3 regions of the Bacillus sp. 2175 genome follow, and region 3 is predicted to be linked to each of the others. Evidence: a T-box and tRNA genes for the amino acid it is inferred to sense, from the RefSeq annotation. Region 3 holds a T-box; the other regions hold tRNA genes.
The links. The T-box of region 3 lies ahead of tyrS (tyrosine--tRNA ligase). A T-box ahead of a tRNA ligase gene usually reads a tRNA of that ligase, here a tRNA-Tyr.

Region 1 (9,781 bases), 1.1 Mb from region 3:
ATATTTACTAGAGTCTTCATAGTTCCAATAACGTCGACGGCTATTCGCTGAATGTGCATTTACAAGCGGCATACCATCTGCATCTTTTGCTACTACAATCGTCGTATGATTCCATCTTCCGTCATCCTCGAAATCATAAGCAATGACATCTCCAAGAATAAGTTCTTCTGGCCTCTCTACCGCCTCTGCTCGAAGTCCTGTTGTAGCACCTGACAAATACCAATAAAAAGAATGTGCAACAGCCCAGCTCCAGCTCCACTGATTCTCCCTTTGCCACCATCCTTTACGAATATTAGGATATCCGCTCATAGGTACTTCTCCAGTATGAAGACATTGAGAAATGAAATTCGTACAATTATCAGGGAAATTACGATACATAGGATTTCGGTCATCCCACCAACGCTCTGCATATTTCACTGCCTCTAAACGATTATACTGATAAGAACCGTACTTCTCTTTCGTAATTTCCCTTTCTAATGTCTCACCCATTCTAATTTCTTCTGACACTTCAATAGCATAATCGCCTATAATTCGACTATTATTTAAACAAACTCTTCGTTTTAATTGTTCCTCTTCAATATAAAATAATTCTTTATGCTTAATTAAATATTTAAAATGTATTTGATAATCAATTTCTTGATGGTCATTACTATTTAATTGTCTAATGAAAGAAACATCCGCAGTTGCTTTCACTATATGTGCACTACGTCTTTGAAACAATTGTTTCTTTCTCAGTGCCATTTGTAGTAAATCCTCAGCAATACCATCCACATTCGTTCTTTTCTCCGTTATATATGCTAAAAATTGTTGTACTTGGTTTTCAATCTTCGTTTTTACAACCATTCTGTCTCCCTCCCATATTACAATATGAAAAAGGGAAATATTATCTACTCTTTTTTCTGTGCTAACAATTCAAGCCCGCGATTCATTTCATGAAGCACTTCTTCATCTTTCTCACGTTCCATCGCTTTCTCAATCGCTTCGCCTACTCCATCTCCGCCAATTTTCCCAAGTGCCCATGCTGCCGTTCCGCGTAGTACTGGTCTTGGGTCATCTTTCATAACACCAATTAAATCAGGAATTGCCGATGTTTCTTTAAAATGTGCTAATGCTAAAATCGCATTTCTTTGCAGTGGCTTTTTCCCTCTCCATGATCCTGACATAATCCCATATTTCTCTTTAAAATCACGATTACTAATTGTTAAAAGTGGTGTTAATAATGGTTTAACTAGCTCAGGATCCGGCTCCATCTCAGGATGATTATGAAAATCCATTCCTTTGTTTTTCGGGCAAACAGTCTGACACGTATCACATCCATATATACGATTTCCTATTTTATCGCGATATTCTTCAGGTAGGAATCCTTTCGTCTGTGTTAAAAACGCAATGCACTTCTTCGAATCTAACTGTCCCCCCTGTATTAAAGCACCGGTAGGACAAATATCGATACATTTCGTACAGCCCCCGCATTGATCTTCTATCGGCTTATCTGGCGGGAATGGAACATTTGTAATCATTTCCCCTAAGTATACGTACGAACCAAATTCAGGTGTAATAATAGAGCAGTTTTTACCGCTCCATCCAATGCCTGCACGCTCTGATACAGCTCGATCACTTAATTCACCTGTATCAACCATGGACTTCACTTCTATATCCGGAAGTTTTTCAATTAAATATGCTTCTAATTTTTGCAAACGATCTCGTAAAACAAGATGATAATCTTGTCCCCAAGAAGCACGACAAAAAATCCCACGGCGTTCTCCACGCTTACTTAATGGTGCATTTTTTAATTTTGAAGGATATGCTAAAGCAATCGCAATAATTGATTTAGCACCCGGTAATAACAGTTGCGGATTCGTTCTCTTCTCTATATCAGGCTCTTCAAATCCAGATTGATAATTTAATTGTTGTTGCTGGATTAAGCGCTGCTTTAATTCCTCAAAAGGAGAAGCACTCGCAAAGCCTATTTTATCTATGCCAATTGTTTTACTATACGCAATTACATCTTGCTTTAATTGTTCAAAATCCATTCCTAATCGCCTCCTCAGATGAATCCATCCCTTATGTAACGACCCTATTGGTTAGTAATTCACTTTTGGAATACTATTATTTACTTCTATTTTCGCATGTAATTAGGTTTTTCAAACATTAAAAAACGCAATGCCTCGTTTATCTCGGAAACGAAACACTGCGTTGATCACAATTTATAGAAAAACATTTAATAAAATTTGGAGCGGGTGAAGAGAATCGAACTCTCGACCAGAGCTTGGAAGGCTCTTGTTTTACCACTAAACTACACCCGCAAATATGAATTACATATAAGATATTAGAATAACTTATGTAAAGTAGTATAGCATGTAAAAAAAGTAGAGGCAAGAATTTTATCGAAAAAAGTCGAAAAAGTGATGAGAGACCTCATCACTTTTTCAATTCTTTATCAATTGCCTTCTTCATACTATCGAAATCAGGGTTTGCAAGATTTCCGTTTACATATACAGAAGGAGCACCTTGAACTTTTAATTTTTGAGCACGATCTGAATCTTTACGTACTTTTTCTTTAATGTCTTTACTGTGTAAATCTTTCTTAAATTGCTCTACATCAACTTTTGGAAGTTTCTCTTTCACAATGCTAAGAAGCAAATCTTCTGTAATCCATTCTTCCGTATCTTTCTTTTGATTTTGATAAATCTCATCATAGAAAATCCAGAATGAATCTTTATCTTGTTTATAAATTGCTTCACCAGCTGCTGCACCTAAATCCGAGTCTTTTCCGATAAATGGGAAGTTAATAAAATATAACTGCACTTTGCCTTTATCAATATACTCTTCTTTTAATCGAGGTAATACCGTTACATCCCAAGTACGACAAGCAGGACATTTAAAGTCTCCAAATTCAACTACCTTAACTGGAGCATCATCTTTCCCTAAAGATTGTTGCGTAGAATAAGCAAACATCTCATTCCCTTTATCTTTTTTGTCATTTATGATGCTATACGCAATTGTTCCAATTACAATCAATACTGCGATAGAAAAAACTATACCAAGAGCCATGAGTTTATTTGATTTCATATACATTCCTCTTTAAATTCATATTCTGTATACAGCATTGTACACAATACACATAATATCAACACTTATATACGTCACGCAATGAACACGCTCACATAAATTACAAAAACACAATAATTGTGACGATATTGTGTCACAATTTGTCACAATTTATTCAAAAAAAAGAAGCTCCTCTGTAGGAACTTCTCTTAACTTACTGCTTTTTTACGCGCGCTATTTAACATCGACTGCTCTATTTTTATATCATGACGAATTACTAATTTCTCACTAACTGCTTGAACATACTCATCATGGCTTATATAGCCTTCTTTCTCCATTAGTCTCAAAACGACATTTCGTCTCTCTACTGCTTTATCATAGTTTTGGGCAGGTGAGTAATAAGCAGGTGCTTTTACTACAGCAGCCATCATTGCACTTTCAGCCAACGTTAATTGGTTCACCTTTTTACCGAAGTAAAGGTTTGCTGCTTTTTCAATTCCCCATGCTCCTTCTCCATAATAAATATTACTTACATATAATTTTAAAATTTCATCCTTCGTAAATGTGCGTTCAATTTTTTTCGTATAAAAAATCTCTTTCCACTTACGAGAAAATGTACGTTCATTTGTTAAAAAGGCATTTTTAGATAGCTGTTGTGTAATCGTACTTCCTCCTTGCACGACACCACCAGCCTTTATATTCTCAACTGAGGCCCTAATAATTGCTATATAATCTAAACCGTTATGATGATAAAATCTTTTATCTTCTGTCGCAATAAATGCATGTGTTAATGATTCTGGCACCTCTAACTTAGCCGGTACATGTAATTTACTAATATCACTTTTCTCAATCATTACATTTCCAACGAATAATAACGTACAACTTAACAATAATAATAATATAATGGCTTTATAAAAAAGTTTAGTCATTGGATTTAATGCAACTTTTTGATGATAGTTCACCCTAGATAATACTCGTTCTTTCATCTTGAACACCTCTTTTCCACACAGCATATAACTCTTACTTTAAGAATACATTGTTGTAAAAAAATATCCCATCGATTTCTCTTACACGTACCTTACATCATTGTAAGGTATAAAGTGAAACTTTAATGAGCCCTCATCAATCAAGCTTACTGCCCAGCAAATAGTGGGATAAAAAAGTATTGTATCACAGTATTTTTTTATCTACTATTCATCTGAAATATTGAATATAGGTTATGTTAAAGCACGAATAACCAATAAAAGAGAAACCCTTAAGACTATTATATTTTCACTTTACACTTTAATTATATCATCTACAAATATATATACTTTTGACTATCTAGTAATCTAAATGTATATAACATATAGATTTATTATACAGAACAAATGTTCTGCAAATCAATACTAGTGCTATTATTATTTTGACCTTTTTCTTAAACAGTATACAAAAAAGAGTAGTGATTCGAATGTATCTCAAATCGGCTACTCTTTTCTTTACAATCTTCCTATTAAATTATACGGCTGTACTTCCCACGTTTCATACGGAATAAAATGTGTTGCTCTCATTGCATCAAGCGTTCTGGATTTCATATGAGGACGCGTTATATACTCATCTATGTTCTCTTCATTTAAATCAACAAATTTACCCACTTGTATCTCTTCGGGTTGAGTTTTTATTTCACCACTTATATATGCTACTTTAAAAACAACAGCTAGAATATGCATAGAGGTATTATAATAAACCCCTGTAATTCCGATAGGCTTCACCGTTAACCCTGTTTCCTCTTTTATTTCCCTACAGACAGCTTGATCGAGCGCTTCGCCTTCTTCTACCTGTCCTCCTGGCAACTCCCACGTATCAGCTCGCCAGTGCACTTTTGTTAATAACACTTCATTTTTTTCATTTGTTAAATAACCTGCTACAGCAACTATATGCTTTGGTGTCTTATGTTCCATATTAAGCCTCCTAGAGATAATGAATATTTTGTATATCCCTATAATCATATTCACTACCTACAACAAAATACCTTTAATACTTCATCACCTTAATTAACTTCATAAAAAAGACCCTATCCGCTAAGCGAAAAGGGTCATCTATCGTATTACTCTCCTAAGTCTACGTTGTGATAAACTTGTTGAACATCTTCCAAATCTTCTAATGCATCAACCATTTTCTCAAATTGTGCTTGAGCATCTTCAGGAAGTGTTACATCACTTTGTGCAAGCATTGTTAATTCTGCAACTGTAAACTCCTCAACGCCAGCACCTTTAAGTGCAGATTGTACTGCATGGAATTGATCTGGTTCAGCATACACGATAACAGAATCTTCTTCTTCTAGAATGTCACGTGCATCTACATCTGCTTCCATTAAAATTTCAAGAACTTCATCTGATGTTTTACCTTCAAGGCCGATAACAGCTGTCGCATCAAACATGTAAGCTACAGAACCGTTCACACCCATATTACCACTGTTTTTGCTAAATGCAGCTCGTACATCTGCTGCAGTACGGTTTACGTTATTTGTAAGTGTATCTACAATAACCATAGCTCCATTTGGTCCGAATCCTTCATAACGAAGCTCGTCATAATTTTCTTCTGAACCGCCTTTTGCTTTTTCAACTGCACGATCAATAATTGTTCTTGGAACATTGTATGTTTTCGCACGCTCTAATACAACTCTTAGCGCTTGGTTTGATTCTGGATCTGGCTCGCCTTGTTTTGCTGCCACATAAATTTCACGCCCAAATTTCGCGTATATACGGCTTGTATTTGCATCTTTTGATGCTTTTTTGTCTTTAATATTGTTCCATTTACGGCCCATACTTTCCACTCTCTTTCCCGTTTTAAATCTACATAAAAATATTAATATGAAATATAATGTGTGTTCAACACATTTTTAAAAGAAATATAAAAAGTTCATTTTTGATTCATATTATAGACATAATATAAATCACTATCATTTTGTTCTTTCGACAAGTTATATTATACATGAATTCCTACGTTTATTACGAATTTTAGAAGCACATAGTATAATTTAACAAAAAGACTCTAACATTTCTGTTAGAGTCTTTTTATATTGCTGACACCTATTCCCATAATTACTTTCTATTGTTGTATAATAAAAATAGGGAAAAATTTGAAGAAAAGAGAGAAGGAGAATTATGACACATTCAAATGAGAAAAAAGCACATAGTCTTAAAGGGATAGAAGAAAAGTTAAACCCAACTATCTATCAAGTGAGATTCATGAAATTAGATGAACCAATTCAATTTGAGTCGTTCCCTGAATTAAAAGATTTAGGGGACTGGTTAAGTACTTCAACGCATATGTGGGCGTGCCACTCAACTATGTATAAGTACAACAGAGAAGGGTTTGAAAAGAAGTTTTTAGAGATTACAAACTTAACCGTTGATAGTGTACTAATATCTACTGGTGGTATCGGATTTAACTTCATGTCACCGGGGTGGAGAAATTCTCTCTAGAGTACTCGAAAGAAATATTGTATATACAATACTTTTTCTGCTTATTTTGTCATGTAATGAAAAGAAAACAAAAAAGCTCTATACTAATTGTATAGAGCTTTTTTACGCCGTTCATGATACCGATGGTCGGGGTCGAACCGACACTCCCGAAGGAACACGATTTTGAGTCGTGCGCGTCTGCCAATTCCGCCACATCGGCACAAAAGAAAAGGCGGCAACCGGATTTGAACCGGTGATAAAGGTTTTGCAGACCTCTGCCTTACCACTTGGCTATGCCGCCATATTAAATTTTATTGGAGCGGAAGACGGGATTCGAACCCGCGACCCCAACCTTGGCAAGGTTGTATTCTACCACTGAACTACTTCCGCAAAAATGGCTGGGCTAGCTGGATTCGAACCAGCGCATGACGGAGTCAAAGTCCGTTGCCTTACCGCTTGGCTATAGCCCATCGAATTCTTACTTAATTATATGTAAGTATCCATTAGATTATTTGTAATTTTTAAAATAAAAATGGGGCGACTGATGGGAATCGAACCCACGAATGCCGGAGCCACAATCCGGTGCGTTAACCACTTCGCCACAACCGCCATGTTGTGTAAATATATTTGGCAGGGGCAGTAGGAATCGAACCCACACTGGAGGTTTTGGAGACCTCAGTTCTACCTTTAAACTATGCCCCTATGTAAATGGTGGAGGGGGGCAGATTCGAACTGCCGAACCCGAAGGAGCGGATTTACAGTCCGCCGCGTTTAGCCACTTCGCTACCCCTCCGAAACTTACATGGTGCCGGCTAGAGGACTTGAACCCCCAACCTACTGATTACAAGTCAGTTGCTCTACCAATTGAGCTAAGCCGGCGTATTTTATTAAAATAAATGGTGGCTCGGGACGGAATCGAACCGCCGACACGAGGATTTTCAGTCCTCTGCTCTACCGACTGAGCTACCGAGCCTTATTAAAATGGCGGTCCCGACCGGGGTCGAACCGGCGATCTCCTGCGTGACAGGCAGGCATGTTAACCACTACACCACGGGACCATTTGGTTGCGGGGACAGGATTTGAACCTGCGACCTTCGGGTTATGAGCCCGACGAGCTACCGTGCTGCTCCACCCCGCGATAATACTATTCATATAAAATTTATATGGTGGAGGATGACGGGATCGAACCGCCGACCCCCTGCTTGTAAGGCAGGTGCTCTCCCAGCTGAGCTAATCCTCCAAAGTGGTGACCCGTACGGGATTCGAACCCGTGTTACCGCCGTGAAAGGGCGGTGTCTTAACCACTTGACCAACGGGCCAAATACTATAAATCCTATGGCGGAGAGCAAGGGATTCGAACCCTTGATACGCTTGTGACGTATACACGATTTCCAATCGTGCTCCTTCGGCCAACTCGGACAGCTCTCCAATGGCTCCGCAGGTAGGAATCGAACCTACGACCGATCGGTTAACAGCCGATAGCTCTACCGCTGAGCTACTGCGGAATAATATTGCCTGGCAACGTCCTACTCTCACAGGGACAAGGTCCCAACTACCATCGGCGCTAGAGAGCTTAACTTCCGTGTTCGGTATGGGAACGGGTGTGACCTCTCTGCCATCATTACCAGACATTATTCTTTTGAGACAATCATTATTATAACTTATTTACTTTAAAAGTCAACAAGTTTTTTATGTTCTCTCAAAACTAGATAACATTGCTACATATTATATGGTTAAGTCCTCGATCTATTAGTATTCGTCAGCTCCACATGTCACCATGCTTCCACCTCGAACCTATCAACCTGATCATCTTTCAGGGATCTTACTAGCTTACGCTATGGGAAATCTCATCTTGAGGGGGGCTTCATGCTTAGATGCTTTCAGCACTTATCCCTTCCGCACATAGCTACCCAGCTATGCCCTTGGCAGAACAACTGGTACACCAGCGGTGCGTCCATCCCGGTCCTCTCGTACTAAGGACAGCTCCTCTCAAATTTCCTACGCCCACGACGGATAGGGACCGAACTGTCTCACGACGTTCTGAACCCAGCTCGCGTACCGCTTTAATGGGCGAACAGCCCAACCCTTGGGACCGACTACAGCCCCAGGATGCGATGAGCCGACATCGAGGTGCCAAACCTCCCCGTCGATGTGGACTCTTGGGGGAGATAAGCCTGTTATCCCCGGGGTAGCTTTTATCCGTTGAGCGATGGCCCTTCCATGCGGAACCACCGGATCACTAAGCCCGACTTTCGTCCCTGCTCGACTTGTAGGTCTCGCAGTCAAGCTCCCTTATGCCTTTGCACTCTACGAATGATTTCCAACCATTCTGAGGGAACCTTTGGGCGCCTCCGTTACACTTTAGGAGGCGACCGCCCCAGTCAAACTGCCCACCTGACACTGTCTCCCGGGTCGATAAGACCCGTAGGTTAGAATTTCAATACAGTCAGGGCGGTATCCCACCAGCGCCTCCACCGAAGCTAGCGCTCCGGTTTCAATGGCTCCCGCCTATCCTGTACAAACTGTACCAAAATTCAATATCAGGCTACAGTAAAGCTCCACGGGGTCTTTCCGTCCTGTCGCGGGTAACCTGCATCTTCACAGGTACTATAATTTCACCGAGTCTCTGGTTGAGACAGTGCCCAAATCGTTACACCTTTCGTGCGGGTCGGAACTTACCCGACAAGGAATTTCGCTACCTTAGGACCGTTATAGTTACGGCCGCCGTTTACTGGGGCTTCAGTTCAGAGCTTCGCTTACGCTAACCCCTCTCCTTAACCTTCCAGCACCGGGCAGGTGTCACCCCCTATACTTCGCCTTACGGCTTCGCAGAGAGCTGTGTTTTTGCTAAACAGTCGCTTGGGCCTATTCACTGCGGCTTTCCGTTAAGAAAGCACCCCTTCTCCCGAAGTTACGGGGTCATTTTGCCGAGTTCCTTAACCAGAGTTCTCTCGCACACCTTAGGATTCTCTCCTCGCCTACCTGTGTCGGTTTGCGGTACAGGCACCTTTTACCTCGCTAGAAGCTTTTCTTGGCAGCGGGGAATCAAAGACTTCGCTCCATAAGGAGCTTCCCCATCACAGCTCAGCATACGCGATAAGCGGATTTGCCTACTTATCAGCCTAACTGCTTGGACGTGCACAACCAATCGCACGCTTCTTCTATCCTTCTGCGTCCCTCCATTGCTCAAACGATAAAGAGGTGGTACAGGAATATCAACCTGTTGTCCATCGCCTACGCCTGTCGGCCTCGGCTTAGGTCCTGACTAACCCTGAGCGGACGAGCCT
Region 2 (9,781 bases), 610 kb from region 3:
ACTGGTGTACCATTTTCAATTAAAGCGATTGTACCGTGTTTTAACTCTCCTCCAGCGAATCCTTCTGCTTGGATGTAAGAGATTTCTTTTAGTTTTAACGCACCTTCTAATCCTACGTAGAAGTCTACGCTACGGCCGATGAAGAAACAGTTACGCGTTGTTGCTAAAAATTGTTTTGCTAATGCGTCCATTTCTTCTTTTTGATCACAAAGTTCTATCATTGCATTTGCTACAAGTCCTAGTTCGTGTGTTAAATCGAAATCAAGAACTTCACCTTTTGCTTTAGCAATATCAGCCGCTAAAATTGAAAGTACTGCAAGCTGTGCTGTGTAAGCTTTCGTTGATGCAACTGCAATTTCTGGTCCAGCGTATAACGGAAGTGTATAATCAGCTTCACGAGAAAGCGTAGAACCAGGCACGTTTGTAATTGTTAATGCTTTATGCCCCATTTCATTTGTTTGTACAAGTACTGCACGGCTATCAGCTGTTTCACCACTTTGTGAAATGTAAATGAAGAATGGTCTTTCTGTTAATAATGGCATGTTGTAAGAGAATTCACTTGCCACGTGTACTTCAACTGGCATTTTTGCAAACTTCTCGATAAATTGTTTTCCAACAAGACCTGCATGATAACTCGTTCCACATGCAATGATGTAAATGCGATCGCTATCTAAAATCGCATTGCGGATGTCTTGATTTAATTCAATTTCGCCATTTTCATCTTGATACTTTTGAATTATATTACGGATTACAAGTGGTTGCTCATCGATTTCTTTAAGCATGAAATGAGGATATGTTCCCTTTTCAATATCACTTGCGTCTAATTCCGCTGTAAACGGTGCACGTTCAATCGTTTCACCTTGTAAGTTTTTAATTGTAATACTTTCTTTCGTTACGATTACGATTTCTTTATCCATTAACTCAATGAATTGATCTGTAACTTGTAACATCGCCATAGCGTCGCTTGCCACAACATTAAAGTTGTCACCAACACCTACTAATAGCGGGCTTTTGTTTTTAGCAACATAAATCATGTTTGGATTTTCAGCATCAAGTAATCCGATTGCATAAGAGCCATGTAAAAGAGATAGCGTATTACGGAACGCTTCTTCTACACTTAATCCTGTGCTCACTTGTTGTTCCATAAGCTGTACGATAACCTCTGTATCTGTTTCACTTACGAACGTTACATCTTGTAAATATTCCTTTTTCACTAATTCATAGTTTTCAATTACACCGTTATGAACTAATGTAAAGCGTTTTGATGTACTTTGATGCGGATGCGCGTTTACTTTACTTGGAACACCGTGTGTAGCCCAGCGTGTGTGTCCGATACCTACGCTTGCTGCTACGTTCTCATCTACGATTTCACGAAGTTTTGCGATACGGCCTTTTTCTTTGTATACAACAACACCGTTCTCTGCTTGTACTGCAATACCTGCTGAATCATATCCACGATATTCTAGCTTTTCTAAACCTTTTAATAAAATTTCCTTTGCATCTTGCTCTCCAATAAATCCTACGATTCCACACATGTTTAGTCGCCGTTACAAATGCTTACACTGCTCTGCGAACATGTAACGACATAGTCCGATACCATTTTTATTTATACTAAAAAACGGATTACATATTGCTAGCCCTGTAAGCTTGTAACGGCTTTCACCTTCCTCTCGATTGGGTTTAAGTCCGTATATACTTATACAGCTAGTTTTCATCCGTTCCTCTTCTCTCATCACACTTTCACCTTTGTCCACTAAGTCACCTTAATGATTTAAGTAAAAGCTTGCGGTTGTGATGAACAACCGGGAGTCATCCGCCGAAATCTCGATAAACCCCACCTCGTCAACTACACTATTTGTAGTTCTGGCGCTTTTATGATTTACAATATTTCCTTTGAGAAAAAGAACAAGACCATCTTATAACAAACATGGATAAACCGTCAATGAAATTTTTTTCATCGTCTATAAAACATATGAAAAAGGAGCACTTTTTGTGCTCCTTTTTCATATAAATTCAGCTAATTATTCAGCGCCAACTTCGGCTTTCACAACTTCTACAATGCGATGTACATATGCATCACAAACTTCTTGTGTTGGTGCTTCTGCCATTACACGAATAAGTGGCTCTGTTCCAGATGGGCGAACAAGAATACGGCCATCACCGTTCATTTCTTCCTCTACAACACGAATAATTTCTTTAATTTTTTCATTTTCTAATGCTAATTTTTTATCTGTTACACGAACGTTTACTAGCAATTGTGGGAATTTCGTCATTTCCCCTGCAAGTTCAGATAATGGCTTTTTCGTCATTTTCATGATGTTTACAAGTTGAAGTGCACTTAACATTCCATCACCAGTTGTAATGTAATCAAGTAAGATAATATGGCCTGATTGTTCTCCACCTAGGTTGTAACCTCCGCGCTTCATTTCTTCCATTACGTAGCGGTCACCAACTGCTGTTTTATCACTTGTAATATTATTTGCTTCAAGTGCTTTGTAGAAACCTAAGTTACTCATAACAGTTGAAACAACTGTATTATGTTTTAATTGACCAGTTTCTTTCATGTACTTCGCACAAATGAACATAATTTGATCACCGTCAACGATGTTTCCTTTTTCGTCTACAGCAATTAAACGGTCGCCATCGCCATCAAAAGCAAGTCCGATATCCGCACCTTTTTCTTTTACCAATTCAGCTAAGCCTTCTGGATGTGTAGATCCTACACCCTCATTAATATTCATACCATTTGGAGAAGTTCCCATCGTTGAAATATCAGCTTCTAGGTCTGCAAATAAGTATGGAGCAAGAGAAGAAGTTGCACCATGTGCACAATCTAAAGCGATATGTAGGCCAGAGAAATCTTCTTCAACAGTTTGTTTAATGTACTGTAAATATTTTTGTCCACCTTCAAAGTAATCACTCACTTGTCCAAGATTAGTACCTGTCGGACGTGGTAGTTCATCAACTTCTTTGTCTAATAAAGCTTCAATCTCAGCTTCTTGCTCATCTGTTAATTTAAAGCCGTCTGAACCAAAGAATTTAATACCGTTATCTTGTACTGGATTATGAGATGCAGAAATCATAACACCCGCTTGTGCGTCTAGTGCTTTTGTTAAATAAGCAACGCCCGGTGTAGAAATAACGCCAAGGCGCATTACTTCTGCTCCAGTTGATAATAGCCCTGCTACTAAAGCTCCTTCTAACATATGGCCAGATACACGTGTATCACGACCAATAATTACTTTTGGACGATCTGTATCTTTTGTTAATACATAACCACCAAAACGTCCAATTTTGAAAGCTAATTCAGGTGTTAACTCCTTATTTGCAACTCCGCGTACTCCATCTGTACCAAAATATTTACCCATTATGATTCGCTCCTTTTTCTTGCTCTTTTTGATTGTGATTATCTACTGTTGGTTCTTGACTCGTTTCTTTATCTTTATCTTGATTTTGATTTTGGTTTTGATTCTTTTCCTGTTCTTTTTCTGAATCAGGTTCAGGATTTTTTGGTTTCTCATTTTGATTTTCTTGATCGGTGTTTGAATCCGGTTGTTGACCGTTACCCTGTACTTCTTTATCTGGTTTTTCTTTCTTCACAATAGTAACTTTAGCACTTTTTTGTTTTGGCTCTATTGAAATATTACCAGGACCACTCACTTGAATTGAAATATCTTTCGTTCCTGGAGATACATTTTGCAGATTAATTACCGCTGTTATTTGAGCAGCTGTTATTTTATCTACTATACTTGCTTCTCCTGAAATATCAACACTTATCTTTCCATCTTGCGGCGAAAGTAGCTGAGCAGTAACATCTTTAGAAAGTCCATTTTTCTGGATTGGGATACCATCAATCGTTTTTGTTTTCGTTTGTTTTGTTTTTTGCACTCCCACCGAAACCTTCACTTGATTCGGTTTGGCACTTGTTACACCCTTGGGTAATAAAACAGAGGCATCGAATGTTGTAGACTCTGTCAATTGACTAAGATCTACTTCGACCCCCTCTAGCGATTGTATATTATCCAAAATATCTTTTGGACCAGCTATCGTTACTTCTCTCGGTTCAACACTGATATTTGTAACCGCCAATCCTTCTGCTAAACTCCCCTTCTTCGTATACGTTACAGGAACAGTTTTTTCAGTATTATTGGCTGTATTTTGCGTTGCCACATTCAACGTTACACTAATCTTAGATGGACTTGTTCTTACATTTAAACGTTTTCCTTCTTTATTGTATAATGTAACTTCGGGCGTTTTTGTAACAGTTTTATTAACACCTTTTAAATCAACATACGCTTTGGCAGATGAAATGCTTTCAATTTCTTCTTTCGTCCCAACTACCTCAACAGTATCCGGTTTAAGGCTTGATTTTTCTAGAGTAGCCCCCGCTGGCATCTGATCCTCATTTGATAATTTCAGATCTACATGAACATATTTTCTCGCCTTTTCATGAAGAGTAACTTTAATTGTTGATGGCTGAACTGTTCCTTTCACATCATCTGGAAGCCCGTTCGTTTTTAAAGAAATCTCATAAGTTCCTTTTGGACTATCTCGCAAATCAACTGGTATGTCAAATTGTTTTTTTGCTTTTGCTGTAGCAACTGATGCTTTTGGGCCTTCTAATTTTACTTTAACGCCCTCTGCCGGAATACCACTTACAATATATTTCTCCTCATCATACTTAAGATTAATAGCATAATTAGTTAATGTTTCTTTCGTATCATTTGCAAAAGGTAATATAACTGATGTCGTATTTTTTTCAGTTAACGTCGCTGACATAAAAAGCATACACGCCAATAGTAATGAGATCCCTTTTAAAAACCAATGATTCTCCATTAACTTATCCATGACGCTTTCTCCTCCAATTCCATAAAGACGAAGAAGTCGTTTTTTCGTTTCCACTAAATTCAGCTAATAACATATCCTTCAGCTGTTCTGTCTTCAAATCACGATGCAACTTACCATTTTTCGTTAAAGAAATTTGACCAGTTTCTTCAGACACAACTACTGTAATACTATCAGTAACTTCACTAACTCCCATTGCAGCACGATGTCTAGTTCCTAATTCTTTAGAAATAAACGGACTTTCTGATAATGGAAGATAGCATGCTGCTGCTTTAATTGTACTTCCTTGCATAATTACCGCTCCATCATGAAGAGGTGTATTTGGAATAAAAATATTAATAAGTAATTCCGATGATACGTTTGCATTCAGCGGAATACCCGTTTCCACATAATCACCCATACCGGTCTCTTTTGACAAAGTAATTAATGCACCAATTCTACGTTTCCCCATATATTCGGTTGCTTTTGCTATCGCTGTTGCAACCATTTCAGGTTCATCATCCTCATGCGTTCCAACACGCGAAAATAAACTTCCGCGCCCTAGCTGCTCAAGTGCTCTTCGCAATTCTGGCTGAAAGATAATAATAACGGCTAAAAATCCCCACGTTAATACTTGTTCAGTTAGCCAAGATAGCGTACGCAATTCAAGGAAAATACTGATCATCTTAACGACGATAATAACTGTAATCCCTTTTAAAAGTTGAACAGCTTTTGTCCCTCGGATTATAAGAATTAGCTTATATATAATAAACCATACAATGGCAATATCTAATGCCGTACTAAGATATTTCAAAATGGTCGTATCTTCAAAAGGCATGCTATCCCTTCCTCCTACTTACGAGCAATTCTATCCATATATTGAAATATTGTTTTATGCTCTATCTGTATGTATTTCCAACAACTAGTTAATTATACCATACATGAAACAAACGACAATTACAAACAACCCCCTTTAGCTCAAATTGGTAAGATGTCAAACATTTTTATTGTACAGTATAATATAAATCATTATTATACGCCTATTTTCAAATAAAAAAAGCAACTTCTCAGTTGCTTTTCTTACATTTATTTTAGTTTTTCACCGAATAAAGAACCCATTAAAGCAACTGCTGTTGTTGCCGTTCTATTTCTCTCATCTAAAATCGTATTTACCTCAACAAATTCAGCAGATGTGATAATATCAGCTTCTGCTAACATTTCCATCGCCAAATGACTTTCACGATAAGATAGACCGCCAATTACAGGCGTTCCAACACCTGGTGCATCATGAGGATCAAGACCGTCTAAATCTAATGATAAGTGTACACCATCAGTATGAGATAAATATGCGATTGTTTCTTCCATAACAGCCGTCATCCCCATACGATCAATTTCATGCATTGAGAACACTTTAATACCTTCATTGCGAATGAAATCTTTTTCTCCTTCATCCAATGCACGCGCACCGATAATTACGACATTCTCTTTTTTCACCTTTGGATATGCTCCGTATAAATCTACAAGTGAAGAATGTCCATAACCTAAACTTGCTGCAAGTGACATACCATGAATATTTCCAGATGGTGAAGTTTCCTCTGTATTTAAATCACCGTGTGCATCATACCAAATAACGCCTAAGTTTTTATAATGTTTTGCTACACCAGCTAATGTACCGATAGCAATACTATGGTCACCACCTAATACAAGTGGAAAACGACCTTCTTCTATAATATGATCCACCTTACTTGCTAATTCATTACATACAGTTGCAACTTGTGTAAGGTTTCTTAATTTTGTATTTTCATCTATCTCTTTTTCTCTCTCTATACATATATCTCCCATATCTTTAACGTCATATCCAATTTCTTCAATTCTTTCAATTACCCCTGCATAACGGATCGCGCTCGGTCCCATATCAACTCCACGACGCATCTGTCCTAAATCCATTGGAACTCCAATAACTGAGATTTCCTTTTTCATAGATAGTATCCCCCTTTTATGCCTTCACTAAATATTTTAAATCTTTTATATAGTCTGACTCAACTCGACATTTTTCTGTATGGATATACAATTTATTCACTTATATTCATACTGAAAACCAAATTTCAAGACTATTCTATGTATAAAGTTAACTTAATGAAACAATCGCAATCACTATTATTAAATAATAATAATAAAACACTCCTACATTTAGAAGTGTTTTTCTGATGCTATTTTCCATACTATTGCAATATTTTTTGTTGTCATTTCAATATTTTCTTCTGCTACTTTATATGCTTCTTCTAGTGTCATCGGTCTCGTTGTAATACTAAATACCGCATCTATTCCTTTCTCGTACACAGCTGAATAATCAGATGATACAGACCCTCCAATAGCAATTACAGGCACAGAAAAACGTTTTGCACGCCCCGCAACACCCACAGGAGCCTTTCCATATGCAGTTTGTTTATCTATTCTACCTTCACCAGTTATAATGAGATTTGCATCTTCTATATGTTTATCGAAATTTGTATAATCTAATACAATTTCAATGCCCCTCCGCAAGTCTCCCTTTAACACTGAAATAACAGCCGCTCCCATTCCTCCCGCTGCCCCTGCACCAGGTATTTCAGATACATCAAAAGATACATATCGTTTAAGCATATTCGCATAATGTTGTAAATTCTCATCTAGCTCTTTCATCATCTCTACATTTGCACCCTTTTGTCTCCCAAATATGAAAGATGCTCCCTGCATTCCGACTAATGGATTATCCACATCACATGCCGCTTCTATCTTTACCCCCTTTAAGCGGGGGTCCATTTGTGAAAAATCAATAGCAACAATCGAATGTAATGTGCCTCCAGATGGATCTATTACTTCACCCTTGTCATTTATAAATCTTACTCCTAAAGCTGCTAACATACCTGCCCCACCATCATTTGTAGCACTTCCGCCAAGTCCTAAAATTATGTACTCCACTCCTTGATCTAGCGCATGTAATATAAGTTCTCCTGTTCCTTTTGTCGTTGTAATAAGTGGGTTGCGCTTTTCAACTGGAACGTGCTGTAATCCTGATGCTGCTGCCATTTCTATAAACGCTGTCTTTTTATCTTTAGAAATGCCATAAAAAGCTTGTATACCTTCTCTAAGCGGTCCTGTCACACTAATTGATATAATTCTCCCCCCTGTAGCATCAACAAGTGATTCAACCGTCCCTTCTCCTCCATCTCCAATTGGTATTTTCACATACTCTGCATTAGGAAAAATTGCTCTAAAACCTCTTTCAATAGCTCCACATACTTCTATAGCTTTTAGGCTTTCTTTATATGAATCAGATGCAATAACAACTTTCACAATTATCTCCCCATCCCTTATTTTTACGTTTTCTTCATTTTAAACGACAAGTATAAAAGTTGTCTTTTTAAACACAAAAAAAGCTTACATCATATGATGTAAGCTTTTTTATTTAGATGGAGCCTAGCGGGATCGAACCGCTGACCTCCTGCGTGCAAGGCAGGCGCTCTCCCAGCTGAGCTAAGGCCCCTTATTAATTAAGCGGAAGACGGGATTCGAACCCGCGACCCCAACCTTGGCAAGGTTGTATTCTACCACTGAACTACTTCCGCAAAAATGATGAGCCATGAAGGACTCGAACCTTCGACCCTCTGATTAAAAGTCAGATGCTCTACCAACTGAGCTAATGGCTCGTAAATGGCTGGGCTAGCTGGATTCGAACCAGCGCATGACGGAGTCAAAGTCCGTTGCCTTACCGCTTGGCTATAGCCCATTAATATTTACTAGTATGGTTATCTTTTCAAAAAAATAAACCCTCTCAGGTTATTTTAAAGAAAATGGTGGAGGGGGGCAGATTCGAACTGCCGAACCCGAAGGAGCGGATTTACAGTCCGCCGCGTTTAGCCACTTCGCTACCCCTCCGACATTTTAAATATATATGGTGGAGGATGACGGGATCGAACCGCCGACCCCCTGCTTGTAAGGCAGGTGCTCTCCCAGCTGAGCTAATCCTCCAAAAGTGGTGACCCGTACGGGATTCGAACCCGTGTTACCGCCGTGAAAGGGCGGTGTCTTAACCACTTGACCAACGGGCCAAAAAAGTTTTAAACCTATTCCCAAGCTTCCAACCGGGCTTGAACCGGTGACCTCTTCCTTACCATGGAAGTGCTCTACCAGCTGAGCTATGGAAGCATAATGGCTCCGCAGGTAGGACTCGAACCTACGACCGATCGGTTAACAGCCGATAGCTCTACCACTGAGCTACTGCGGAATAATATTAGCCTGGCAACGTCCTACTCTCACAGGGACAAGGTCCCAACTACCATCGGCGCTAGAGAGCTTAACTTCCGTGTTCGGTATGGGAACGGGTGTGACCTCTCTGCCATCATTACCAGACTTTTATCATTATAAACATTTCTTTCGAAATGTCAAGAAGAAATTTTAATGCATATTCCTTCAAAACTAGATAACATTGCTACATATTATATGGTTAAGTCCTCGATCTATTAGTATTCGTCAGCTCCACATGTCACCATGCTTCCACCTCGAACCTATCAACCTGATCATCTTTCAGGGATCTTACTAGCTTACGCTATGGGAAATCTCATCTTGAGGGGGGCTTCATGCTTAGATGCTTTCAGCACTTATCCCTTCCGCACATAGCTACCCAGCTATGCCCTTGGCAGAACAACTGGTACACCAGCGGTGCGTCCATCCCGGTCCTCTCGTACTAAGGACAGCTCCTCTCAAATTTCCTACGCCCACGACGGATAGGGACCGAACTGTCTCACGACGTTCTGAACCCAGCTCGCGTACCGCTTTAATGGGCGAACAGCCCAACCCTTGGGACCGACTACAGCCCCAGGATGCGATGAGCCGACATCGAGGTGCCAAACCTCCCCGTCGATGTGGACTCTTGGGGGAGATAAGCCTGTTATCCCCGGGGTAGCTTTTATCCGTT
Region 3 (9,781 bases):
TTTTGCATTTGTTTCTACTGTATATAAACCTGTTTCAAAGAAATCATTTTTTAATACTGCTTCTTGTTCTTCTGTAGGAGTTACACTCATCGTAATTTCTTGTAACTCTTCACTAGCGCTTGCTTTTGCAACGATGTCTTTCGTTACTTTCTCTACATTTTTATTGCGGAAATCTAAATCATTAATATCGATTTGTTTTAACGCATTCCACACTGCAAGCTGCGTTGCGTAATGTGCTTCTCTCCAATCAGAAACACCTAATTCTTGTGGACTCTTTTGTGGATATCCATTCAATAGTACACGGTATACGTTAATATCCACTTTCCCCATTTCCGGTAAATCTTGACCGCTTGGAGATTTCAAATCTACATTTAAGCAAAAAGCAATTTTGCCATCTGCGGTTTTAATAAGCTCTGTTCGAATTGGTTTCTTCTTTGACTTACTATAACTCCAATTCATTTCATACTTTGTATGGTCCATAACTTCTGCAAATGCTTTTTGAAGCGGGAATAACACAAATAAAACACTTAAAAACATAGCTAAAATCTTGAACGATTGCTTTATATTCATGTTTACAGCCCCTTATCACAAACTTAATACTAAGTAGTATTTATTTAGAAACTATTTTTATGCACAAAAAAAGAGTGCTTTTACGCACTCTTCTTTCTTACTTTAATCTTAGAAATCGAAGTTATCAGGATCTGGACCAACGCGGTGATTTTGATTTAACGCATCGATTTTTTCCATATCTTCTTTCGTTAATTCGAAATTAAATATATCGGCATTTGCAATAATGCGGTGTTCTTTCGTTGATTTTGGAATAGTGATTACTCCATTTTGAAGATCCCAACGTAAAATAACTTGCGCTGTTGTTTTACCGTGTTTCTCAGCAATTTCTTGTAATTTTTCGTTATCTAATAATTGACCTTGCATAAGTGGTGACCATGCTTCCATTTGAATACCTTGTTCTTTACAGAAAGCTTGTAATTCTTTTTGTGTTAAACGAGGGTGGTATTCTACTTGGTTAATCATTGGTTTAATTTCTGCATCTTTCATTACATCTTGTAAGTGATGAATTTGGAAATTACTTACCCCAATTGCACGTACGCGTTTTTCGTTATAAAGTGTTTCTAACGCTCTCCACGTATCTTTATATTTCCCTTCTACAGGCCAATGAACAAGGTATAAATCTAAATAATCCAGCTCTAATTTTTTTAAGCTTTCTTCATATGCAGCAAGTGTCGTTTCATATCCTTGATCCGAATTCCACACTTTTGAAGTAATGAATAAATCTTCACGAGAAATGCCTGCTTCTTTTATACCCGCGCGAATTCCTTCACCTACAGCTTTTTCATTTCCGTAAATTGCAGCTGTATCAATGCTGCGGTATCCTGCTTTAATCGCCGATTTCACTGCTTCTACAAGTTCTGGTCCATCCTCTACTTTAAATACACCTAAACCGAACCAAGGCATTTCTACACCATTATTTAATACTGTTTTACTTTGTAAGTTTTTCATTTTATTTTCTCTCCTTTTATTTTACTTGATCTCTTTTTTCTAATGTCATACTCCACGCAGTTAAAACAACAGCACCTACTACCATAATTCCACCTACCCAAGCCGTATGAATTAATCCTAACGAGTTCGTTACAATACCGCCCAAGTAAGCACCAAGAGCAATTCCTGCGTTAAATGCTGCAATGTTAATCGCCGATGCTACATCAACAGCGCTAGGTACAAACCTCTCAGCTAATATAACAACATACACTTGTAGCCCTGGAACATTCATAAATGCGAATAGTCCCATGAAAATAATTGTGATGAATCCAGCGACTTTAAATGGCGCTGTAAATGTTAAAACAAATAATATAATCGCTTGAATAAAGAACATGTAAAATAACGCTCGAATCGGATTATGATTTGATAATTTTCCCCCGACCATATTCCCAATCGCAATTGCAATTCCGTATACTAACAAAATAATTGTAACGGTACTTGCTTTAAATCCTGTTACTTCTTGTAATAACGGAGATAAATACGTAAATGTTACGAACGTTCCCCCGTATCCTAATGCAGTAATAATAAATACAAGTAACAGTCTTCCATTCGTAATCAGCTTAAATTGATCGCGAAATGATACAGACGTACTTTTTTTTAAATTAGAAGGAATTAGCATACTATTGGCGATTAAAGCAACGATTCCAATGGCCACAATAACAATAAACGAGGCCCTCCAGCCAAATTGTTGACCGATAAATGTTCCAATTGGTACACCTGTAATAGTCGCAACAGTTAAACCAGTAAACATAAATGCTATTGCACTTGCACGTTTATTCTCAGGTACAAGCGCAGCCGCAATTGTAGATCCAATTGACATAAAAATACCATGCGCAAATGCAGATACAACCCTCGCAATAAGTAACACAGTAAAACTTGTTGCTACCGCCGCAATTCCATTACCAATAATGAAAATAATCATAATCCACATTAATAACGTCTTTCGCGACATACTAGCTGTTAATGACGTTAATACTGGAGCACCAAACGCTACTCCTAATGCATATAAAGAAACAGTTAACCCCGCTGTTGTAACAGAAACATGTAAATCCTCTGAGATAGATGGTAATAAGCCGACACTAATAAATTCAGTTGTACCAATTCCAAACGCACTAATTGCTAGTGCTAATAAAGCAAACATACTTCTCCGATTCGTCTGCATAACCGAAGAAGATACTGTATATGAATTCAATTGAACTCCTCCTTAATGCGAGAAATCCAATCATAATAGTATGATAAAAAGGCCTTTTTATCTTCTACAAAAATAACTTTACTGTTGATATACGCTATTATGAATGGCTTTACTCTTTTTTTGAAGAACGCACTTAAAAGTACGATAGGTACCTAAAAGTAACATAGGCACTTTTTAGTACCGTACTACTCATTTCCCTCTTACGTATGCTATTATGGAACATATTCAACATGATAAAAAGTACGTACTTTAAAGTGCTATAGGCACTTTTTAGTAACATTTAATTATTTAGCTTCTTTTGTTGGAGAACTTAAATCTACATTCATCAAAGGAGATTTTTATATGAAGAAATATAATATTCCCGTTGAAGCGACTTTAGAGGTTATCGGTGGAAAATGGAAGGTTGTTATCCTTTGTCATCTAACGAAAGGCACAAAAAGAACGAGTGAACTAAAACGTTTAATGCCTGGGATTACACAAAAAATGTTAACTCAGCAATTACGTGAATTAGAAGACGATGGGGTTATTCAAAGAAAGGTATACAATCAAGTACCACCAAAAGTAGAATATTCACTTACAGAATACGGTTGGTCTTTAGAGTCCATTCTTGATTCTCTTTGTACTTGGGGCGAATGCCATCTTGAAAAAAGCGGTAACACATCGATGCTAATTGTAGAAGGTGAATAATAGGAAAAAGGAAAAAACGAACATGAATTTGTTCATTTTTTCCTTTTTTTCTTTATATGTATATACATTTCTAACTGGAACAAAATATTTTATACGCTTTCATACCTTGTCAGCACTACGTTATACACTCAATATCAAATAATTAGGAATCATTTTTATGTTAACATAGGTGTATATAGTATATAATATAGGATATATATTATATACACTTTCCGGTAACGGAGCTTTTCCATTATGCGGACAAGCCATGTATCGGACAGTTCATAAATAATAAGTAAGACGTTATGGTTTTAGATTTATGTTTGCAGCTTACTTGCTGTCATAAATTTAAAGGCATTTTATTGTGTTTTGTGAAACTTTGTATAAAGTTTCGTAAACGTTTACTATCTTACTTATAAAAAATAAGAGTATTGCTATCGTAAAGGAGAATTGGAGATGCCAGAAACTATGACTCAAACAAAGCCAGAACAAGAAACTGTACAAATTTCTGCTAGCCAAGGACAACTTGATGTACTTGATCAGTTGTTAAAACCTGAGGTACAAGAATCATTAACAACACTAGTAGAACAGCTTCCAAAATTAACTGAGCTTGTTAACATTTTAACTAAGTCTTATGACTTCGCTCAAACTGTTGCTACTGATGAAGTATTAAAAAGCGACACTGTTGGTGCAATTACAGAGCTTGTAGAACCTGTAAAAGATACAGTGAAAAGCATGGCTGCAACTGCAATCGAAGCGAAAGATCGTGCTGAAGAAAGCAACGAAGTTATCGGCCTATTCGGCCTGTTAAAATTACTAAAAGATCCACAAGCACAAAAAATGTTCCGCTTTGTGAACGCATATCTTCAAATTAGTGCAGAACGTAACAATAAATAATTTAACTTATAACAACAATTAGTAAAGACGGGGGATATCATACTATGTCAAAACAAATTGTCATCTTAGGCGCTGGTTATGGCGGTCTTCTTGCCGCTTTAAACGTACGTAAATATTACAGCAAATCAGAAGCACAAGTTACAGTGATTAACCAATACCCAACACACCAAATCATCACTGAACTACACCGCCTTGCAGCTGGTAACGTGTCTGAGCAAGCAGTTGCAATGCCACTTACAAAGCTTTTCAAAGGGAAAGACATCGATCTTAAAATCGCAACAGTTGAGTCATTCTCAGTTGATAGCAAAGAAATCAAACTAGCTGGTGGCACTACTTTATCTTACGATGCACTTGTAGTTGCTTTAGGAAGTAAAACTGCTTACTTCGGTATTCCAGGACTAGAAGAAAACAGCATGGTATTAAAATCGGCTGCTGATGCAAACAAAATCTACAAACACGTTGAAGACCGTATTCGTGAATACGCGAAAACGAAAAACGAAGCTGATGCTACAATCGTAATCGGTGGTGGCGGATTAACTGGCGTTGAGCTAGTTGGTGAGCTTGCTGACATTATGCCTAAACTTGCAAAAAGCCACGGCGTAAATCCAAAAGAAGTGAAACTTCTTCTTGTTGAAGCAGGTCCAAAAATCCTTCCAGTATTACCAGACCACTTAATCGAACGTGCAACTACTAGCCTAGAAGCACGCGGTGTTACATTCTTAACTGGTCTTCCTGTAACAAACGTTGCTGGCAATGAAATCGACTTAAAAGACGGTCAAAAACTTGTTGCTAACACATTCGTTTGGACAGGCGGCGTACAAGGTAACCCATTAATCGGTGAATCAGGTCTTGAAGTTAACCGTGGACGTGCAACAGTTGATGCATACCTACAATCTACTTCTCACAAAGACGTATTCGTTGCTGGAGACAGCGCTGTTGTCTTCGCTCCAGACGGACGTCCATACCCACCAACTGCACAAATCGCTTGGCAAATGGGTGAGTTAATTGGATACAACTTATACGCAGCACTAGAAGGCAAAGCATTGGAAGAGTTCGCACCTGTAAACTCTGGAACACTTGCTAGTCTAGGACGTAAAGATGCGGTTGCTACAATTGGAGCAAGTAATACTCCACTTAAAGGCTTACCAGCATCATTAATGAAAGAAGCAAGTAACGTTCGTTACTTATCACACATTAAAGGTCTATTCAGCTTAGCTTACTAATCTGAATATAAGCCCGAATCATGCCCTGCATGGTTCGGGCTATTTTTTATCCGTAATTTTCTCTAACTTATTTATTCGTCAAAAAAATTATATACCCTTTAAATTTATCTAAATATACTGACTTTTTATAATGAAAGCTGTCCCGTTCGGAACAGTTCTTATTGTCGCTTTTTGTCGGTAAATCGATATATTGGGAAAATCGCTGATATATTCGGATTTGCGCTGATATATTTCGAAAATCGCCGATATAATTTGAGTTACGGTCGATATATTCGAAAAATCGCCGATATATTTTCCAGCCTTACTTATTATCCTAATTTCACAAGACTGTAGTTCTTCTTCCCTTTACGAATAATAATAAATCTTCCATCAAATGAATTTTCTACAGTAACATCTGTACCCACATCTGTTACTTTCTCACCATTCATAGAAATCGCACCATTATTAATGTCCTCGCGTGCTTGTCGTCTAGATGGTTCAATCCCTAAATCGACTAGCCACTCTACGATGTTTTTCGTCTCTTTTGAAGACTGGAATGTTGGCATTTCTTTAAAGCCTTGTTCAATTTCATCAGCTGTTAACGATTTAATATCTCCGCTAAATAACGCTGCTGTAATTTTCTCAGCTTGCAGGAACGCCTCTTCTCCATGAACAAATTTCGTCATTTCTTCCGCTAACACTTTTTGCGCTTCACGTTTATGAGGCTCTGTTTCTACCTTCGTTGCTAATTCATCAATACGCTCTTTCGTTAAGAACGTAAAGTATTTCAAGTATTTAATTACGTCACGGTCATCTGTATTTACCCAGAACTGGTAAAATTCAAACGGTGTCGTTTTTTCAGGATCAAGCCAAACCGCACCACCCGCTGATTTACCAAACTTCGTACCGTCCGATTTTAATAATAACGGAATCGTTAATCCGAATACTTTCGCCTCATGACCTTCTAACTTACGAATTAAATCTAAACCACTCGTAATATTTCCCCATTGGTCACTGCCACCAATTTGAAGTTGAACATCCTCTTTCGTGTATAAATGGTGGAAGTCCATCGCTTGCAAAATTTGGTACGTGAATTCTGTGAAAGAAATACCTGTATCTAAACGGCTTGCTACAATATCCTTCGCTAACATGCTATTGATGCTAAAGTTTTTCCCGTAATCACGTAAAAACTCAATAATATTTATTTCATGTGTCCAATCATAGTTATTTACCATCTTCACTTCGCTATTTCCACCAAAATCAAATAGCTTTTTCATTTGTGCTGTTAACGCATCTACATTATGCTGAACCACTTCTAACGTTTGAAGCTGACGCTCTGATTGTCGTCCACTCGGATCACCAATTGTTCCTGTTGCCCCGCCAATTAAAATAACAGGATGATGGCCAGCTAATTGGAATCTCTTCATCATCATAAACGGAATCAAATGTCCGATATGCATACTATCACCAGTTGGATCAACTCCGCAGTATAGTGAAATCTTTTTCTCTTCTACTAGCTTACGTAAGCCTTCTTCGTCAGTCTGCTGATTAACGGCGCCGCGCCATTCTAATTCATCAATAATATTCATCTTTTGTCATCCCCTTTATTTTTTAAAAACAAAAAAGCCCCTATGTCTACGATAGACATAGGGACGATTATTCACCGTGTTACCACCCAGTTTGCATAAATAGCATAGCTACTCATACCACTCTTAGCAATAATATCGATTGCTAGTCCGCTTAGCATTACCTAAGATACTCCAGAGTGTAATTCGCAAGTTTGTTTGTGCTAGGTTCCAGCAACCCCTAGCTCTCTCGTTAACAGTGACAAACTGCTACTGGGCTCTTTCAACGTATGTTACTTGTTAAATTATTAGCCATTATATTGAATTGAAAACAAATTGTCAACAATACCCAAATGTTATTTTAAAATAATTCATATCTTCATACGTATTTCGTTATTCTTTATCCTCTCCAATAATCCTTACTTCTCGCTCCAACTTCACGCCAAATTTCTCTTCAACTGTCTTTTGTACGAAGTGAATTAAATCGATGTAATCTTGTGCTGTTCCGTTATCAACATTCACCATAAATCCAGCGTGTTTTAAAGAAACTTCTACTCCACCAATTCGCTTACCTTGTAGTCCTGAGTCTTGAATTAACTTACCAGCAAAGTTATTTGGTGGGCGCTTAAATACGCTACCACATGAAGGATATTCTAGAGGCTGTTTTGACTCACGTTTAAACGTTAAATCATCCATTTTGGCTTTAATTTCTTCATGTACACCTTCTTCAAGTTCAAATCTCGCTTCAAGAATAATGTAATGGTTGTTCGCAAATACACTCTTACGATATCCAAATTCAAATGCTTCTTTCGTCAAAGTACGTAGCTCTCCATCACCTGTCATTACGACAGCTTCTGTTAATACAAACGAAATTTCACCGCCGTATGCACCAGCATTCATATATAATGCTCCGCCAACTGAACCTGGAATACCACAAGCAAACTCAAGACCCGTTAAGTTATGGTCTAAGGCAATACGTGATACGTCAATAATTGCTGCACCACACTGTGCTACAATCGTCGTTCCTGTTACAGTAACACCTGTAATATGAATTAAACTTACTGTAATCCCGCGAATTCCACCATCTTTAATAATGACATTCGATCCATTTCCTAAAAACGTAACTGGAATATTATATTCGTTCGCATATTTAATAACTTCTTGAATTTCATCATAATTTGTAGGCGCAACAAAAACATCTGCTTTTCCGCCAACTTTAATATGCGTATGATTCTTTAACATTTCATCTTGTTTAACATGTCCTTCAGGCAATACCGTACTTAAATATTTATAAACCTCTTGCATATTCATTTTACGATTCCTCTATTTCTATATTCATTTTATCCCGTTATACGGGCCCATAATATCCCCACGTACATGAAAAAACCTAAAGTGGTGGATACAGTGTACCCAAAATCAATTCGAGACACCTATAAACCTCTTAATTTATAAGAGGTGCCACTCATATTAAAATATATATTGCATAATAAAGCAACCCAAATGGACTACTAAACTTGACATGTCATCAGAAAGACAACAATTTGTAAAATATATGACTTTTTCAAAACACTATCCCTCAGTATCTTACTATACCACACAAAAAGAAAGTGGTATTTTTTTGTACTTTTTACTTTATTTACATCAATAAAAAAGAGCACATCCCACAGAATGTGCTCTTTCTATACTCTTTATATTACTTTTCGTTCTCTTCTTTTTCTTTATCAAACCATAACAGCTCATCGTTATCAACTTCACCATTATAATTGATTAAAATTTCTTCTCCTGCTTTTATATCTTTATAAGCATAGAAGTTAAATGTATGATTCTCAAAAACGATGTCATACGTTGCATTCGGTGTATATGAATGATTAAATAACATACCATATCCTAAAAGGATTGCCGTATGATTGATTCCATACTCAAATGCGTAATCAGCAAGTAACGTTTTCTCAATATGTTCATGCTGTTCATTCGGATAAGAGATAACTGGTGCTGCGTGTATCAACTCACCCTTTTTAATATCACGAGTTGCAAATACACCTCTATTAAATTCTCCATCACTAAGTTCAGAAGTCTTAACTTCGATCATATGCGTCACCTATATAATTCTTTCTTTGAAGTATTTTATTCCGCTATTTGCGGATAGCTTGATTGGTGAGGGCTAATAATCAGTATGTACTAGTCTCACTTTATCTCCTTAAGCTTGGCAGAAAACGCGCAGAAAAGCAATTAAATTCCTATCAAGTATTCGTTTCAATGAAAAAAGAGCACATCACTCGTGCTCTTTCTAAGCAATATTACTTTTCTAAAATATCTTCTAACAACTTCACTTGCTCGCTAACAGTTTGTAACGTCTTCACTGACGTATCATTTCGATGTTTTTCTTCTTCCACACTCGCTAGCACTTCTTCTGTAGCTGTAGAAGTTTGCTGAATTACGTTAGAAGCATGCGTAACATCCTTTACAATATTCGTCGTTTTAACTTGGAAACTTTCTTGATGAACAACAACCTCTCGCATTACTTTATTAATCGCATCAATAAACTTCCCTAAATCAGTTACATTTGTTAAAACACTTGCTAACATCTCGTTACATTCTTCTTGTACTCTTTCTGACTTCTCTACTTGCACTTCTACCTTACTTGCTTGATTACTAAACTCCTTCAAAATCCCTTGAATTCTTCCCGCAGAACGATTTGATTC

Region 1: it encodes a tRNA-Tyr, which carries the amino acid that the T-box ahead of tyrS (tyrosine--tRNA ligase) is inferred to sense. The anticodon was not compared.
Region 2: it encodes a tRNA-Tyr, which carries the amino acid that the T-box ahead of tyrS (tyrosine--tRNA ligase) is inferred to sense. The anticodon was not compared.

What each region holds. Positions count from the first base shown of each region.
Region 1 covers NZ_CM173819.1:623,203-632,983, reverse strand. The annotation lists gene ACXKY9_RS03525 (amidase domain-containing protein) at 1-843, opposite strand, end outside; gene queG (tRNA epoxyqueuosine(34) reductase QueG) at 888-2,030, opposite strand; tRNA gene ACXKY9_RS03515 (tRNA-Gly) at 2,230-2,303, opposite strand; gene ACXKY9_RS03510 (DsbA family protein) at 2,419-3,069, opposite strand; gene ACXKY9_RS03505 (transglycosylase domain-containing protein) at 3,258-4,034, opposite strand; gene ACXKY9_RS03500 (NUDIX hydrolase) at 4,527-4,988, opposite strand; gene ACXKY9_RS03495 (YebC/PmpR family DNA-binding transcriptional regulator) at 5,135-5,854, opposite strand; gene ACXKY9_RS03490 (DUF3884 family protein) at 6,195-6,515, shown strand; tRNA gene ACXKY9_RS03485 (tRNA-Leu) at 6,633-6,714, opposite strand; tRNA gene ACXKY9_RS03480 (tRNA-Cys) at 6,725-6,795, opposite strand; tRNA gene ACXKY9_RS03475 (tRNA-Gly) at 6,810-6,884, opposite strand; tRNA gene ACXKY9_RS03470 (tRNA-Gln) at 6,890-6,964, opposite strand; tRNA gene ACXKY9_RS03465 (tRNA-His) at 7,028-7,103, opposite strand; tRNA gene ACXKY9_RS03460 (tRNA-Trp) at 7,123-7,196, opposite strand; tRNA gene ACXKY9_RS03455 (tRNA-Tyr) at 7,204-7,287, opposite strand; tRNA gene ACXKY9_RS03450 (tRNA-Thr) at 7,298-7,373, opposite strand; tRNA gene ACXKY9_RS03445 (tRNA-Phe) at 7,392-7,467, opposite strand; tRNA gene ACXKY9_RS03440 (tRNA-Asp) at 7,477-7,552, opposite strand; tRNA gene ACXKY9_RS03435 (tRNA-Met) at 7,556-7,632, opposite strand; tRNA gene ACXKY9_RS03430 (tRNA-Val) at 7,659-7,734, opposite strand; tRNA gene ACXKY9_RS03425 (tRNA-Glu) at 7,739-7,813, opposite strand; tRNA gene ACXKY9_RS03420 (tRNA-Ser) at 7,831-7,922, opposite strand; tRNA gene ACXKY9_RS03415 (tRNA-Asn) at 7,925-7,999, opposite strand; rRNA gene rrf (5S ribosomal RNA) at 8,008-8,123, opposite strand; rRNA gene ACXKY9_RS03405 (23S ribosomal RNA) at 8,224-9,781, opposite strand, start outside.
Region 2 covers NZ_CM173819.1:155,001-164,781, reverse strand. The annotation lists gene glmS (glutamine--fructose-6-phosphate transaminase (isomerizing)) at 1-1,535, opposite strand, end outside; gene ACXKY9_RS00965 (hypothetical protein) at 1,548-1,733, opposite strand; gene glmM (phosphoglucosamine mutase) at 2,022-3,368, opposite strand; gene ACXKY9_RS00955 (CdaR family protein) at 3,361-4,848, opposite strand; gene cdaA (diadenylate cyclase CdaA) at 4,841-5,662, opposite strand; gene rocF (arginase) at 5,911-6,804, opposite strand; gene ACXKY9_RS00940 (glycerate kinase) at 7,015-8,160, opposite strand; tRNA gene ACXKY9_RS00935 (tRNA-Ala) at 8,278-8,350, opposite strand; tRNA gene ACXKY9_RS00930 (tRNA-Gly) at 8,361-8,432, opposite strand; tRNA gene ACXKY9_RS00925 (tRNA-Lys) at 8,441-8,513, opposite strand; tRNA gene ACXKY9_RS00920 (tRNA-Gln) at 8,519-8,593, opposite strand; tRNA gene ACXKY9_RS00915 (tRNA-Tyr) at 8,659-8,742, opposite strand; tRNA gene ACXKY9_RS00910 (tRNA-Val) at 8,760-8,835, opposite strand; tRNA gene ACXKY9_RS00905 (tRNA-Glu) at 8,841-8,915, opposite strand; tRNA gene ACXKY9_RS00900 (tRNA-Thr) at 8,940-9,012, opposite strand; tRNA gene ACXKY9_RS00895 (tRNA-Asn) at 9,017-9,091, opposite strand; rRNA gene rrf (5S ribosomal RNA) at 9,101-9,216, opposite strand; rRNA gene ACXKY9_RS00885 (23S ribosomal RNA) at 9,307-9,781, opposite strand, start outside.
Region 3 covers NZ_CM173819.1:4,809,302-4,819,082, forward strand. The annotation lists gene ACXKY9_RS25120 (thioester domain-containing protein) at 1-570, opposite strand, end outside; gene ACXKY9_RS25125 (aldo/keto reductase) at 679-1,518, opposite strand; gene ACXKY9_RS25130 (MFS transporter) at 1,535-2,719, opposite strand; gene ACXKY9_RS25135 (winged helix-turn-helix transcriptional regulator) at 3,092-3,436, shown strand; gene ACXKY9_RS25140 (DUF1641 domain-containing protein) at 3,872-4,312, shown strand; gene ACXKY9_RS25145 (NAD(P)/FAD-dependent oxidoreductase) at 4,357-5,535, shown strand; gene tyrS (tyrosine--tRNA ligase) at 5,844-7,103, opposite strand; T-box leader at 7,160-7,375, opposite strand; gene murB (UDP-N-acetylmuramate dehydrogenase) at 7,473-8,390, opposite strand; gene ACXKY9_RS25160 (SET domain-containing protein) at 8,773-9,168, opposite strand; gene ACXKY9_RS25165 (DUF4077 domain-containing protein) at 9,377-9,781, opposite strand, start outside.